One region of the Rhizobium acaciae genome, then DNA from elsewhere that is predicted to be linked to it. Evidence: predicted binding sites of a transcription regulator. Region 1 holds the regulator's gene; each other region holds the start of a gene.
What was found. The regulator PhoB, encoded in region 1, activates phosphate uptake and scavenging genes when phosphate is short. The targets are predictions, from matches to a motif close to TGTCATNNANCTGTCAT.
Positions count from the first base shown of each region.

Region 2: a site for PhoB is predicted at 1,710-1,726, ahead of OLZ32_RS38285 (DUF1868 domain-containing protein). Genes of this name have one in related genera too.
Region 3: a site for PhoB is predicted at 2,312-2,328, ahead of pstS (phosphate ABC transporter substrate-binding protein PstS). Genes of this name have one in related genera too.
Region 4: a site for PhoB is predicted at 1,803-1,819, ahead of OLZ32_RS08810 (acid phosphatase). Genes of this name have one in related genera too.

Region 1 is NZ_JAPCZO010000036.1:18,225-21,429, reverse strand. Features, by position in the region: gene OLZ32_RS35840 (GcrA family cell cycle regulator) at 66-599, shown strand; gene phoB (phosphate regulon transcriptional regulator PhoB) at 890-1,573, opposite strand; gene phoU (phosphate signaling complex protein PhoU) at 1,707-2,420, opposite strand; gene pstB (phosphate ABC transporter ATP-binding protein PstB) at 2,465-3,205, opposite strand, start outside.
Region 2 is NZ_JAPCZO010000049.1:16,657-19,861, reverse strand. Features, by position in the region: gene rpmF (50S ribosomal protein L32) at 1-121, opposite strand, end outside; gene OLZ32_RS38290 (glutathione S-transferase family protein) at 277-924, opposite strand; gene OLZ32_RS38285 (DUF1868 domain-containing protein) at 938-1,660, opposite strand; gene mtgA (monofunctional biosynthetic peptidoglycan transglycosylase) at 1,818-2,555, opposite strand; gene OLZ32_RS38275 (polyprenyl synthetase family protein) at 2,691-3,205, shown strand, end outside.
Region 3 is NZ_JAPCZO010000011.1:152,951-156,155, forward strand. Features, by position in the region: gene pstA (phosphate ABC transporter permease PstA) at 1-107, opposite strand, end outside; gene pstC (phosphate ABC transporter permease subunit PstC) at 110-1,087, opposite strand; gene pstS (phosphate ABC transporter substrate-binding protein PstS) at 1,176-2,198, opposite strand; gene OLZ32_RS18840 (bifunctional diguanylate cyclase/phosphodiesterase) at 2,555-3,205, opposite strand, start outside.
Region 4 is NZ_JAPCZO010000004.1:267,050-270,254, forward strand. Features, by position in the region: gene OLZ32_RS08810 (acid phosphatase) at 1-1,752, opposite strand, end outside; gene OLZ32_RS08815 (hybrid sensor histidine kinase/response regulator) at 1,932-3,205, shown strand, end outside.

The DNA.
Region 1 (3,205 bases):
TTCGGAGCTCCCGGGACAACGGTGAGGGATTCTGCCATCACCAACGCAAAAGGTGGAGACAGGGCATGAACTGGACAGACGAGCGGGTCGAGAAACTCAAGAAGCTTTGGGCCGAAGGACTGAGCGCGAGCCAGATCGCGGCACAACTTGGCGGTGTCAGCCGAAACGCGGTCATCGGCAAAGTGCACCGGCTGTGCCTTCCGGGCCGTGCCAAGGCCGGCGGCACCAACACCGCGGCGCGAACGCCGAAGCGCAACACATCGGCGCCGCGCGCGCCGAACTACGCCTCCCGGATCACGACCCGCACCGTCACCCGCCAGCAGGGCGCGACGATGCTGAAGGAAGAGATCGAGATCGAAACGATCGAGGAAATGGAATACGTGCCGAGAGGCAATGTGGTGGTGCCGATTTCGCGCCGCCTCGGCCTGACGGAACTGACCGAGCGCACCTGCAAGTGGCCGGTCGGCGATCCGCTGAAGGACGACTTCCATTTCTGCGGCTGCGAGTCCCCCGATAATTCGCCCTATTGCAGCTATCACCAGAAGCTCGCCTACCAGCCGGTCAACGAACGCCGCCGGGCAGCAGCGCGGGCTAGCTGAGCGGGCAACCATTGTTAGAATGCAGAAAACGGGCCGAGTGGCCCGTTTTTTTATGCAATTTTGGTTCGTGCCGATGGCTGCCCCTCATCCGCCTGCCGGCACCTTCTCCCCGTTCTGACGGGGCGAAGGAAGTATGCCGCACCCTCTCGGTCCCCGTTGACGCCCCGTTTGGCACGTCCCTCTCCCCGTTTTTCACGGGGGAGAGGGTTAGGGTGAGGGGCTGCCATACGCGCGACCGGATGAGGGCCGGGTGAGGGGCAGATGTTTGCTGAAACAATGGATGAAAGCCCTCAGGCTTCCATCGAATAACCGGCGCCGCGGACGGTGCGGATGACGTCCTGCATGTTGGAGAAATTCAGCGCCTTGCGCAGGCGGCCGACATGGACGTCGACGGTGCGCTCGTCGACATAGATATCGTGGCCCCAGACGCCATCCAACAGCTGCGAGCGGGAGAAGACCCGGCCCGGCGACGACATCAGGAATTCCAGCAGGCGGAATTCGGTGGGGCCGAGGCGGACTTCGCGGGTCTTGCGATGGACGCGATGGGTCTCGCGGTCGAGCTCGATATCGCCGCATTTCAGCACCGTCGACAGCACCTCGGGACGGGCGCGGCGCAGCATCGCCTTGACGCGGGCAACGAGTTCGGGGGTCGAGAAGGGCTTGACGACATAATCGTCGGCGCCCGTCGACAATCCGCGGACGCGCTCGCTCTCTTCGCCGCGCGCCGTCAGCATGATGATTGGTAGGCGCTCGGTTTCCGGCCGCATGCGCAGGCGCCGGCAGAGCTCGATGCCGGAGACACCCGGCAGCATCCAATCGAGGATGAGAAGATCGGGCGTGCGCTCCTGAAGCCGCATTTCGGCTTCGTCGCCACGAAGGATGGTATCGACCTCGAAGCCTTCCGCTTCGAGATTGTAGCGAAGAAGCACGCTGAGGGCTTCCTCGTCTTCAACAACTGCAACTCTCGGGATCATGCGTGTCGGTCTCCTCGCGCATGATCCTTAAACCAGGGTGATTTAAGCAATGCATCCTGCGCAAATTCAAAAATTGGCTGCGACCTCTTTGCGCGCCCGGACGGGCGCGCACGCAATTGACGGGTGCGGGCGGTTATTCTGTGACCGCGCCGACGGTGTTGGCGCTGTCATCCTTCGGACGATCGCCTTCCGGCTGCGCGCCTGTCGCCATGTAAAAGATCGTCTCGGCGATGTTGGTGGCATGGTCGCCGATGCGCTCGATGTTCTTGGCGCAGAAGAGAAGATGCGTGCAGCTGGTGATGTTGCGCGGATCTTCCATCATGTAGGTCAGGAGTTCGCGGAACAGCGAGGTGTACATCGCGTCGATCTCGTTGTCGCGTTCACGGATCGCATTCGCCTTGTCGGCTGAACGATTGGTGTAGACATCGAGCACTTCCTTGAGCTGGACGAGCGCCAGCTCGGACAGATGCTCGAGGCCGCGGGCAAGCTTGCGGGGAACGCCGGTGCTTTGGACGGCGATGACGCGCTTGGCGGTGTTCTTGCCGAGGTCGCCGACGCGTTCGAGATCGGCGGCGATGCGGATCGAACCCATGATTTCACGCAGGTCCGAGGCCATTGGCTGACGGCGGGCGATCGTCACGATCGCCTTGTCGCCGATTTCGCGTTCGGCGTGATCGAGGATCACATCGTCCGAGATGACCTTCTGCGCCAGCGCGGTATCGCCGTTGACGAGGGCGCGCACGGATTCGCCGACCATCTGCTCGGCCAGGCCGCCCATTTCGGAAATCCGCCTGGACAGGAACTTCAGATCATCATCATAGGCAGAAAAAATATGTGTCGATGCCATAGGGCTTTATCCTCGAATAACGGGAAGGCTTGGTGTCGCCAAAATCAACCGAAGCGACCCATGATGTAGTCCTGGGTACGCGGATCGTCGGGATTGGTGAACATCTTGTCGGTGTCGTTCTCCTCGACGAGGTTGCCGAGGTGGAACATGGCGGTGCGCTGCGAGACGCGCGCTGCCTGCTGCATGGAGTGGGTAACGATGACGATCGTGTAGTTCTCGCGCAGCTCGTGGATCAGTTCCTCGACCTTGGCTGTGGCGATCGGGTCGAGCGCCGAGCAGGGCTCGTCCATCAGGATGACTTCCGGGCTGACGGCGACGGCACGCGCAATGCAGAGGCGCTGCTGCTGACCGCCCGACAGGCCGGTGCCGGATTCGTGCACGCGGTCCTTGACCTCGTTCCAGAGACCGGCGCGCTGCAGGCTGGTCTCGACGATCTGGTCGAGGTCGGCTTTCGACTTGGCAAGGCCATGGATGCGCGGGCCGTAGGAGACGTTTTCATAGATCGTCTTCGGGAACGGGTTCGGCTTCTGGAAGACCATGCCGACGCGGGCGCGAAGTTCGACGACGTCGATATCGGGATCATAGACATCGTCGGTGTCGAGGGTGATTTTGCCGGTGACGCGGCAGCCATCGATCGTGTCGTTCATGCGGTTGAGGCACCGCAGGAAGGTCGACTTGCCGCAGCCGGACGGGCCGATCAGGGCGGTTACGGTGTTTTCGCGGACGTTCAGGTTCACATCGAAAAGCGCGCGCTTCTCGCCGTAGTAAACCGACACATCCTTTCC
Region 2 (3,205 bases), on a different contig from region 1:
GATGCGGGCGGCGCAGTTCGCCGGAGTTCTTGTCTTCGACATAGGTCGGAGCCTTCAGGGCGTCTGCCGAACGGCGCATACCGCGCTTGGACGGGCTTGTTTTTCTCTTCGGTACAGCCATTTCTCTTACTCCACTTGCGGGCAAAACATTCCCACGGCCACACCGGCGGCCGAAACGGACATGTCGCGATTTCGGAATTTGGCGCGCTTATACATGCAAGGGGTGACCTTGACCAGTCCCCATGCGTATTTTTTGCAAAGCCGATGATTCCAGGCTCAGGCTTCGTCTTCCGGCACGATCCAAGGCTCGGCGCGGGCCGCCTCTTCCCATTTCCGCCAGGCCGGATGCGCCTTCATGGTCTCCATATAGGCCAGCGTATTGTTTCGGCTGACGAGATCATAAATGTCGAACCGGTTGACGACAGGCGCAAACATCGCATCCGCCCCGCTGAACGCGCCAAACAGAAACGGTCCGCCGGATTGCTGCAGGAGGTCGTGCCAGATCGTCTCGATGCGGCCGATATCGGCGTCGACACCATCCGGCAACGCGATCCTGCCCTTCGGCCGGCGGATATTCATCGGGCAGGCGCTGCGCAGAGCCCGGAAGCTTGACAGCATTTCCATCGAAACCGAACGGGCGAGCGCCCGCCCGGCGCGATCCCTCGGCAGAAGGCCGGCGTCCGGATAAAGCTCGGCGACATATTCGATGATCGCCAGCGATTCCCAGATCTTCAAAACGCCGTGCTTGAGAAGCGGCACCCGCCCGGTCGGCGAAATCGCCTTGATATCGGGATTGCCACCAGGATAGTCGAAGGGGATCAGAACCTCCTCGAAATCGACGCCGGCGCCCGTCAGCGCCATCCACGGCCGGAACGACCAGGAGGAATAATTCTTGTTGGCGATGTAGAGTGTCGGTCTATCCATGGGCCTCTCCCGTTCAGGCTTCAAAATCGAAGATCAGCAATTCGTGGAAATGGTTCATGTCTTCGAACACGCAGAATGCCGGCGGGGTCAGCTCGAGAATAGGGGCTTTGCGGCGGATATCGTCGGCCACGTCATCGAGCATTGCCTGCCAGCGCGGTAAGGCTTCGTCCTCCAGCCGTTCGATCGCATAGGCAAAGGTCATGTGGAACTTATAGTCGTCATGGTTCGGCTGGCGATAGCCCAGAAGCGCGGCCAGCGCATTGCGCCAGGCGCGCATGACCTTGCGGTCGTTCTCCGTCGCCCCGTCGACCAGCAGGCCCGACGGGCGAGCTTCGACGATGGCGACCTTGAAGGGATCGGCCATCGAGAAGCCTTCGAGCCGGGCCGCCATCAGCGCTATCATGTCGTCGATCGGCGCATCGAGAGGGAGATCGCCCGGCCAACAATCCTGCCGGCGCCTGGTCTCGATGACACCTTCGAAAAGCGTCATGTGAATGCTTGATATCGGCGTGAAGAGGAACTGTGGGGCTTCGGGCATCGCCAGATATTTCTCACGCGCCTCGATCAGCACCGCCTGCGTCTGCGAACCCTTCTCGAGATGGCAAACGATGGTGTTGCCGGCTTCCGGCAGAAAGCCGCCGACCTTGCGATAACGGCTGCCGAGATGGGCGGGCGAGGTTGGATTGTGCCTCTTCGAATAAAAGAGAAGTTCGGGCGAAAACGTCGTGATGGTCATGGGCGACTCGGGGGCTTTGATTGGACTGCATCGCCCATATGGCAGAACCAAGACTGTCAGATGACGCTTGCCGCTCTAACTCTATAATTTAGAACAGGATTCAGATTTTGGGCGGACCCGGCCTAAAATCATCCTGTTCTAACGACAAGTTCTGATCTCAATCATAGATGCACTTGATGTAATCGCCCGAACCTTGTGCGCGTCTCTCGATCACGCCGGCGAGCCGGCGAAGACCTCGTCCGGGCTTGCCGGCATTGCGGTCGATGGGGTTCGGCAGCGAGACGGCAAGCAGCGATGCCTGGCGCCGCGTCAGCTTCGAGGCCGGCACCTTGAAATGGTGTCGGGCCGCCGCCTCGATGCCGTAGATGCCGGGTCCCCATTCGGCGATATTGAGATAGATTTCCATCAGCCGCCGTTTCGACAGGACGAAATCCGTGGTCACCGCGAGCGGAAGTTCCAGCGCCTTGCGCACGAAGGAGCGGCCGTTCCAGAGGAAGAGGTTTTTCGCCGTCTGCATCGGGATCGTGCTGCCGCCACGCGTCGCCTGACCTTTCAGCGTATCCTCGACCAGCATGCGCATTTCCGCCCAGTCGACGCCGCCGTGAAAGCAATATTGCCCGTCCTCCGACATCATCACCGACTGCACCACAACAGGGGCGATGTTATCAAGCGACACCCATTGCCTGTCGTAACCACGCAGCAGCACGAGATCGCGCAGCATCAGTGTCGAGACGGGATGAATGAACGGCAGCAGATAGAAAAAGATCAGCGCATAGGGAAGGATCAGCACGATCAGCACGGCAAGAACAATGCGTTTCAACACACGCCTGTCTTCGAACCATCGCCGACGAGCCGGCATGTCGACGCTGTCCTCTCTCTCCGGCGCTATATCCAATGTCCCCAGTCCGATTTCGCTCCTGTCGTTCTCATAACGCCTGTGCGGAGCTTATGCCAGAGTGCGCGGCGAATCTTGCTGCCGCCATCGACAATTCCGTTGCAAGCCCGGGGGCGCTCATGCCAAACAGCGCCCATGGACGCGAACCCGGACACTTTCGAGACGAGGCTGAAGAACAACGCCCGCGACATCGAGGCGCTGCTCGACACATTGCTTTCACCGAGTGCCCTTTCCGATGAAATCGCCAGGCCAGAGACGCTGCGCGATGCCATGCATTATGCCGTGCTGAACGGCGGCAAGCGGCTGCGCCCGTTTCTCGTCGTCGAAAGTGCAGCCCTTCTCGGCGGCGACGCTGAGGCGGCACTTCGCGTCGGCGCCGCCCTCGAATGCGTCCACTGCTATTCCCTCGTGCATGACGACCTGCCGGCCATGGACGATGACGACCTGCGCCGCGGCAAACCGACGGTACACATCAAGTTCGACGAAGCCACGGCGATCCTCGCCGGCGACAGCCTGCTGACCTATGCCTTCGACATCATCGCCGCGCCGGAAACGACCCTTCCCGATACGAGCAAGGCATCGCTGGTACTGGCCCTTGCCCGCGCAGCCGGTCTCGGCGGCATGGCCGGCGGCCAGGCGCTCGATCTCGC
Region 3 (3,205 bases), on a different contig from region 1:
CAAACCAGAAAGACCAGGCCGACCACGGTCGCGATGCCGCAGAGCGAAAGGGCGATCATGCTGCCGATCTGGCGGCGGCGGTAAATGGAACCCGAATGGGTGGCCATGACTACTCTCCCCTCTGTCTTGCCATGCGCACCAGCATGAGCTTGGCGGCCGCCAGAACGATGAAGGTGACAACGAAAAGGATGAGACCGAGCGCCGAGAGCGACGACCTGTAGAGGTCATCCGAAGCTTCGGCAAACTCGTTGGCGAGCGTCGCAGCGATCGACGTGCCGGGCTCCATCAGCGACACCGCGATGTTATGGGTGTTGCCGAGTACGAAGGTGACCGCCATGGTCTCTCCGAGCGCGCGGCCGAGACCAAGGAAGATGCCGCCGACGACAGCGGTGCGGGTGTGCGGGATGACGATGTCGCGCACCACTTCCCACTTGGTCGAACCAAGCGCATAGGCCGATTCCTTCAGCTGCGCCGGGACGACCAGGAAGACGTCGCGCATGACCGAGGAGACGAAGGGGATGATCATGATCGCCAGCACGATGCCTGACGTCAGCATGCCGATGCCAAGCGGAGCGCCGGAGAACAATGCGCCGACTACCGGGGTCGGGCCCAGCCAGTCGATCAGCACCGGCTGGACGTAATCCGACATGAAGGGAGCAAAAGTGAAGAGACCCCACATGCCGTAAATGATGCTGGGGATACCGGCGAGAAGCTCGATGGCGCCGCCGATTGGGCCGCGAATGGAGCGCGGCGCAACTTCGGTAATGAAAACGGCGATACCGAGGCTCACGGGAACGCCGATGACCATAGCGAGCGCCGAGGTGACCAGCGTGCCGTAAATCGGTACAAGGCCCGAGAACCGCTGGGCAACCGGATCCCATTCCATGCCGGTCAGGAAGCCAAAGCCGAAGGTCCGGAACGCGAGAAACCCGTCCCAGACCATGGAGAACGCCGCTGCAAACAGTGCGACCAAAACAAACAGGCCGCAGCCCAAAACCATCCAATAAAAAATGCGATCGCCTGCCGCGCCGTCGCGGCGCTTCACGCCCGCTGTTGTGGCGGGCAGTGATGCCATTGCTTCGCTCATTTCCGTACGCTCTGCTGCTTTGAGGGGGTGTCAAAGGCATTATGGGCGGAAAGCCAAACTTCCCGCCCCGACCGCAGTTTCGTCAGGATCAGCCCTTGAAGGAGGCTGTCCAGTAATCCTCGATCTGCTTCACGAGGGTCTGCGGCAGCGGAACGTAATCGAGGACAGAGGCTTCCTTCTGGCCGTTTTCGAGCGCCCACTTGAAGAAGGCGAAGGCAGCCTTGGAGCGCGCCGCATCCTTCGGCTCCTTGTACATGATCGCCCAGGTCGTGGCCGTCACCGGCCAGGCCTTTTCGCCCGGAGCATTGGTCATGATCAGGTAGAAGTCCTGAGCCTTGGCCCATTCGGCGCTGGCGGCAGCAGCCGAGAAGCTTTCCGCATTCGGCTTCGGATACTGGCCTGCGGCGTTCTGGATCAGAACGTAGGGCAGCTTGTTCTGCAGGGCGTAGGCGTATTCGACGTAGCCGATCGAATCCTTGACGCGGGTGACGTAAGCGGCAACGCCTTCATTGCCCTTGCCGCCGATGCCGACCGGCCAGTTGACGGCGGTTCCTTCGCCGACCTTGCTCTTCCAGTCTTCGTTGACCTTGGAGAAGTAGTTGGTCCAGTTGAAGGAGGTGCCCGAACCGTCCGAACGATGGACGACGGCGATCTGGCTGTCGGGCAGTTTCAGACCGGGATTCAGATCGGCGATGGCCTTGTCGTTCCACTTGGTGACATTGCCGAGATAGATGTCGGCGAGAACCTTGCCCGTGAGCTTCAGTTCGCCCGACTTGATGCCCTTGACGTTGATGACCGGCACGATGCCGCCGACGACGAGCGGGAACTGGCCGAAGCCGCCGGCCGTCAAATCTTCCGGCTTTAGCGGGGCGTCGGACGCGCCGAAGTCAACCGTTGCAGCCTTGATCTGGGCGATGCCGCCGCCCGAACCGATCGACTGGTAGTTCAGCTTGTCGCCGGTCTGCTTGTTGTAGTCCGCAGACCATTTGGACAGGACGGGGTAGACGAAGGTAGAGCCGGCGCCGGTGATATCGGCGGCGGACGCCGAAACCGCCAGAGCGGCAACCAGGCCGGCGCTGAGGCAGGCCGAAAGAAGTTTCTTGGTGAGCATATGAAGCGCTTCCCTAATGGATTTGAAAAACAACGAGACCAGCGCCATGGAGGGGGTGTCCATTGTCTGGGGCGCTGAAATTCCCGTCACAGCAGGCGGGCTAGGCGCGTTTTATTACAGTTTGATGACGGAATTTGACGGTCGCAACCGACCACGAGGCCGTGCCTCAAATGCTGCAGTTGCGGCCTTTTGATTGAATCGCGGACTTAACAAAGCCTTAGCAAAAACATTGGGATAGATTGACGCATGGCTGTGGTGGATTGCCGCAGCGATGCCTGGAAATGTCGCTTTCAGGATTTCGGAAATGCCGGGGCGCTCATGCTCGATACCGAATTCGTGCGATGGCCTTTACGAGATCACGCGGCCGACTCTTCTCGCAGCCTGCTGGATATGTCGCATGCCGACATGGGTTTTCCGAGCATATAGCCTTGAAGCTGGTCGCAGCCGGCGTCTCGCAAGATCGCCGCCTGACGGCTATTTTCAATGCCTTCCGCGGTCACGGGAATCTGCAGAGCAGTCGCCAAGGAGATGGTTGCCCGAAGAATATCGGCGCCGTTTGCGGTTACATCGAGAGCGGACACGAGCGAGCGGTCGATCTTCATGCGATCAAACCCAAACTGCCGCAATGCACCGATGCTGGCGTAGCCGCAGCCAAAATCATCAAGAGCAAACTTTATGCCGACGCGCTTGAGTTGGTCTATCGACCGACGGGCCTGATCCGGATTTGTCATCAGAACGCCTTCGGTGATTTCCAGTGTCAGGCGGTTTGGATCGAAATCCAACTCCTGCAGGACCGCGATCACCTGGGCAGCAAATTCCGGATTGCAGAGCTGGATCGGCGAAACGTTCACCGACAAAGTCAGACCGGGCCAACTCTTGGCATGCACGATCGACGTTCTCAGCATATGGGCGCCAAGGGCATCGATGAGGCCGCACCTTTCAGCAAGAGGGATGAATATCTCCGGGCTGACATTTCCCGTTGCAGTTTTCCAGCGCGCCAGTGCTTC
Region 4 (3,205 bases), on a different contig from region 1:
CGTCACGTCGAGGTCGCCGGCCAGCGCCGCCTTGCCCTCGACGACCAGCGTGCCTCCGCCGTTCGCACCGAGCGCCGGCTTCGCCGCGGCATTGGCGAACTGCTGATAATCGCCGCTCAAGGTCAGCGGCCTGTCGGTCGCCAGAACCAGCGAACCACCGTTAACCGTCAGCCCGCCAAGACCGAAGGCCGACGGCGACAGGGCAACCAGCGCGCCCTCTTCCAGCACGGTGCCGCCGGCATAGCTGTTCGCGCCCGACAGCCCGAGGATGCCTTCGCCGCGCTTCACCAGCCTGCCCTTGCCGGTGATGTCGTTCCGCCAGGTATCGATCGCATTGAAACCGCCCTTTGCCGCGTCCATCGTCACGGTCACCTCCTGTTCGAACGCACCGTAGCCATCGGCGGCGGCAAACAGGTTGAGGCGGCCGTAGCCCTCCGCGTCGTCGAGGAGCGGGTAGCCGGAGGCGATCTCCGTCGTCTTCAGCACGTCGCGGCGCTGCTCGCCGTCCAGATAGGGCAGACGCGTTTCGAGAAGCGCTTCGGCGCCCTGCGGCACGCGCGCCGGCTGATCGGTCGCATGGATCGTCGGCAGGCCATAGCTCAGGCGCTGCAGCACGTAGGCGCGATTGGCGTCATGATCGGCGAAACGGTCTGTAGCCAGTGGTGCCGCATGGGCGGCGACTTCAAGTGCGCCCGCATCCGCAACGCCTGATTTGGCGACGAGCCATGCCTGCGCTTGGGCGTAAGCATCGCTCTTCAGCGCCGCATTGTCGGCCTTGTTCAGATTGTAGACGACCGTGGCGGTGCCGAGCATCCGGCCGCCCATCACGTCGAGAGGAGAATGCATGCCGGCGAGGATGCGGTCTTCGCCGAGTTCGCTGGCGCGCGTGACCATTTCCTGGAAGCGTTGCGGCACGAGATAGGCCATGGCGAGTGCATCCCGCCAGGCTTCCGCCGTATGCCCGCTGGGGAAACCGCCGTCTTCGACCGGCTTGCCGCTCTTGGCGGGCTCCAGCGTCGGGACGACCGATACGTCCTGGCTCCAGCGGTAGGGACGGCCATATTTGAAATAGCGCTTGGCAGGCTCCGTCGAGCCGTCACCGCTTGCGGCAATGATGAAGTCGATTGCAAGGCCCATGTCGGGGTTGGCATCGGTCTTGTTTTCCGTGTCCGGCTTGCTGCCGGCGCCGCGATTGTTACCCTTGTCGTCATATTTGACTGTTGTCGCATCGGCCGCCACCTCGGTGATCGTGGTGGTCTGCTTCGAGCCGGCCTTCCAGGCATCCGTCAGCGGACCGAGGCCATCGACGATGCTGGCATTCTTGCCGCGCCGATCGTCGAGATAGGCAGCCGCCGCCTGATCGGCCGTCCGCGCCCGCGTCGCATTGACGACATAGGCGATGTTGGCGTCATGGACGGCCTGGTTGACGATATGGCCGTCGGTCTTGCTGGCGGGAATACCATCCCAATCCGTCTTGGCGACCGCCGGGCAATTGTCCTTGGCCGGGGCTTCGACGCCGGCATCGACAAAAGGCGTGCGCGGTGTCCAGATTTCCAGGAAGCCGGAGAGAAGGTGAACGGCAGCGTTGGTGTCCACCGTCGAGAAGCAGGCGTCACCGCGCTTGTTGGTGTTTCCGGCCTCCGCATAAGGCGCTTTCGCCGCCGTGGCCTGCTCGGCGCTGGCAAGCGATGGCACGATGGAAAGAAGGCAGACGAGGGCAGTGCTCAGGCGGCAAAGGCTTAAAACAGACATGGTGATACCCGAAATGGTTGAAGGAACGCCGGGAGAGTTAGAGCTCTCATGTGACAGATCAATTGCAAAAATATTGCCATTCTGTGAACCAGCCGGTGCCCGCCTCTTGCCTTTCCCAACCATCCCGCCAAAACTGCCGGAGAGACAATGAGCCCAACCGGATTGCCGGAAAGGAAGACATGGCAGCGCGCCAACGCATCATTCCGGTGAGACGCGAATATAATCGCTGGGTCGCCAACCAGACGCTGGAAGATTACGCGCTGCGCTTCACTGCCAAAAGCGCCCGCCATTTCTCCTCGCAGCGCATCTCGCAGACAGCGATCGGCGCGATCTCCTTCCTGGCGCTGGAGGCGATCGGCGGCGCAATCACCCTCTCCTACGGCACCACCAACGCCTTTTACGCCATCATCGTCGCCTCGGTCGCCATGCTAGCGATCGGCCTGCCGATCAGCCGCTACGCCATCCGCCACGGCGTCGACATCGATCTGCTGACGCGCGGCGCGGGCTTCGGCTATATCGGCTCGACCATCACCTCGCTGATCTATGCGAGCTTCACCTTCATGCTGTTTGCGATCGAGGCATCGATCATGTCCGGGGCGCTGGAGCTCACCCTCGGCATCCCGCTCTGGATCGGCTACATCATCAGCGCCGTCATGGTGATCCCGCTGGTGACGCACGGCGTGCGGCTGATCAGCAAGTTCCAGCTGATGACCCAGCCCTTCTGGATCGTGCTGAATATCCTTCCCTTCATCTTCATCGCCTTGCTGGACTGGGAAAAATTCGATCTCTGGCGCGCCTTTGCCGGCATCCGCCATGCCTCCGGCCCGCCCGGCACCATCGCCGAATTCGATCTGGTGGAGTTCGGCGCTGCCTCCGCCGTCATCCTGGCGCTGATGTCGCAGATCGGCGAACAGGCCGACTTCCTGCGCTTCCTGCCGCCGGACCCGCAGCGCAAGTGGCGCCACCGCCTGGCGATCTTTCTCGCCGGGCCCGGCTGGGTCATCATCGGCGCGCCGAAGCTGCTTGCCGGCTCCTTCCTGGTCGTACTGACCTTCACCTCGGGCGTCCCACTCGATCGCGCTGCCGACCCGGCGCAGATGTATCTGACCGCCTTCGGCTACATGGTCCCCTGGCATAATGGCGCGCTGCTGTTGATGGCCGCCTTCGTCGTCGTCTCGCAGCTGAAGATCAATGTGATGAACGCCTATGCCGGTTCGCTCGCCTGGTCGAACTTCTTCTCGCGGCTGACCCACAGCCATCCCGGCCGCGTCATCTGGCTGGTGTTCAACGTCGCAATCGCCCTGCTTTTGATGGAACTCGGCATCTACCGGCTGCTGGAGGAGACGCTCGGCATCTTCTCGATCATCGCCATGGCCTGGCTCTGCACGATCTCCGCCGATCTCTTCATCAACAAGCCGCTCGGGCTGGCTCCCCCCGGCATCGAGTTCAAGCG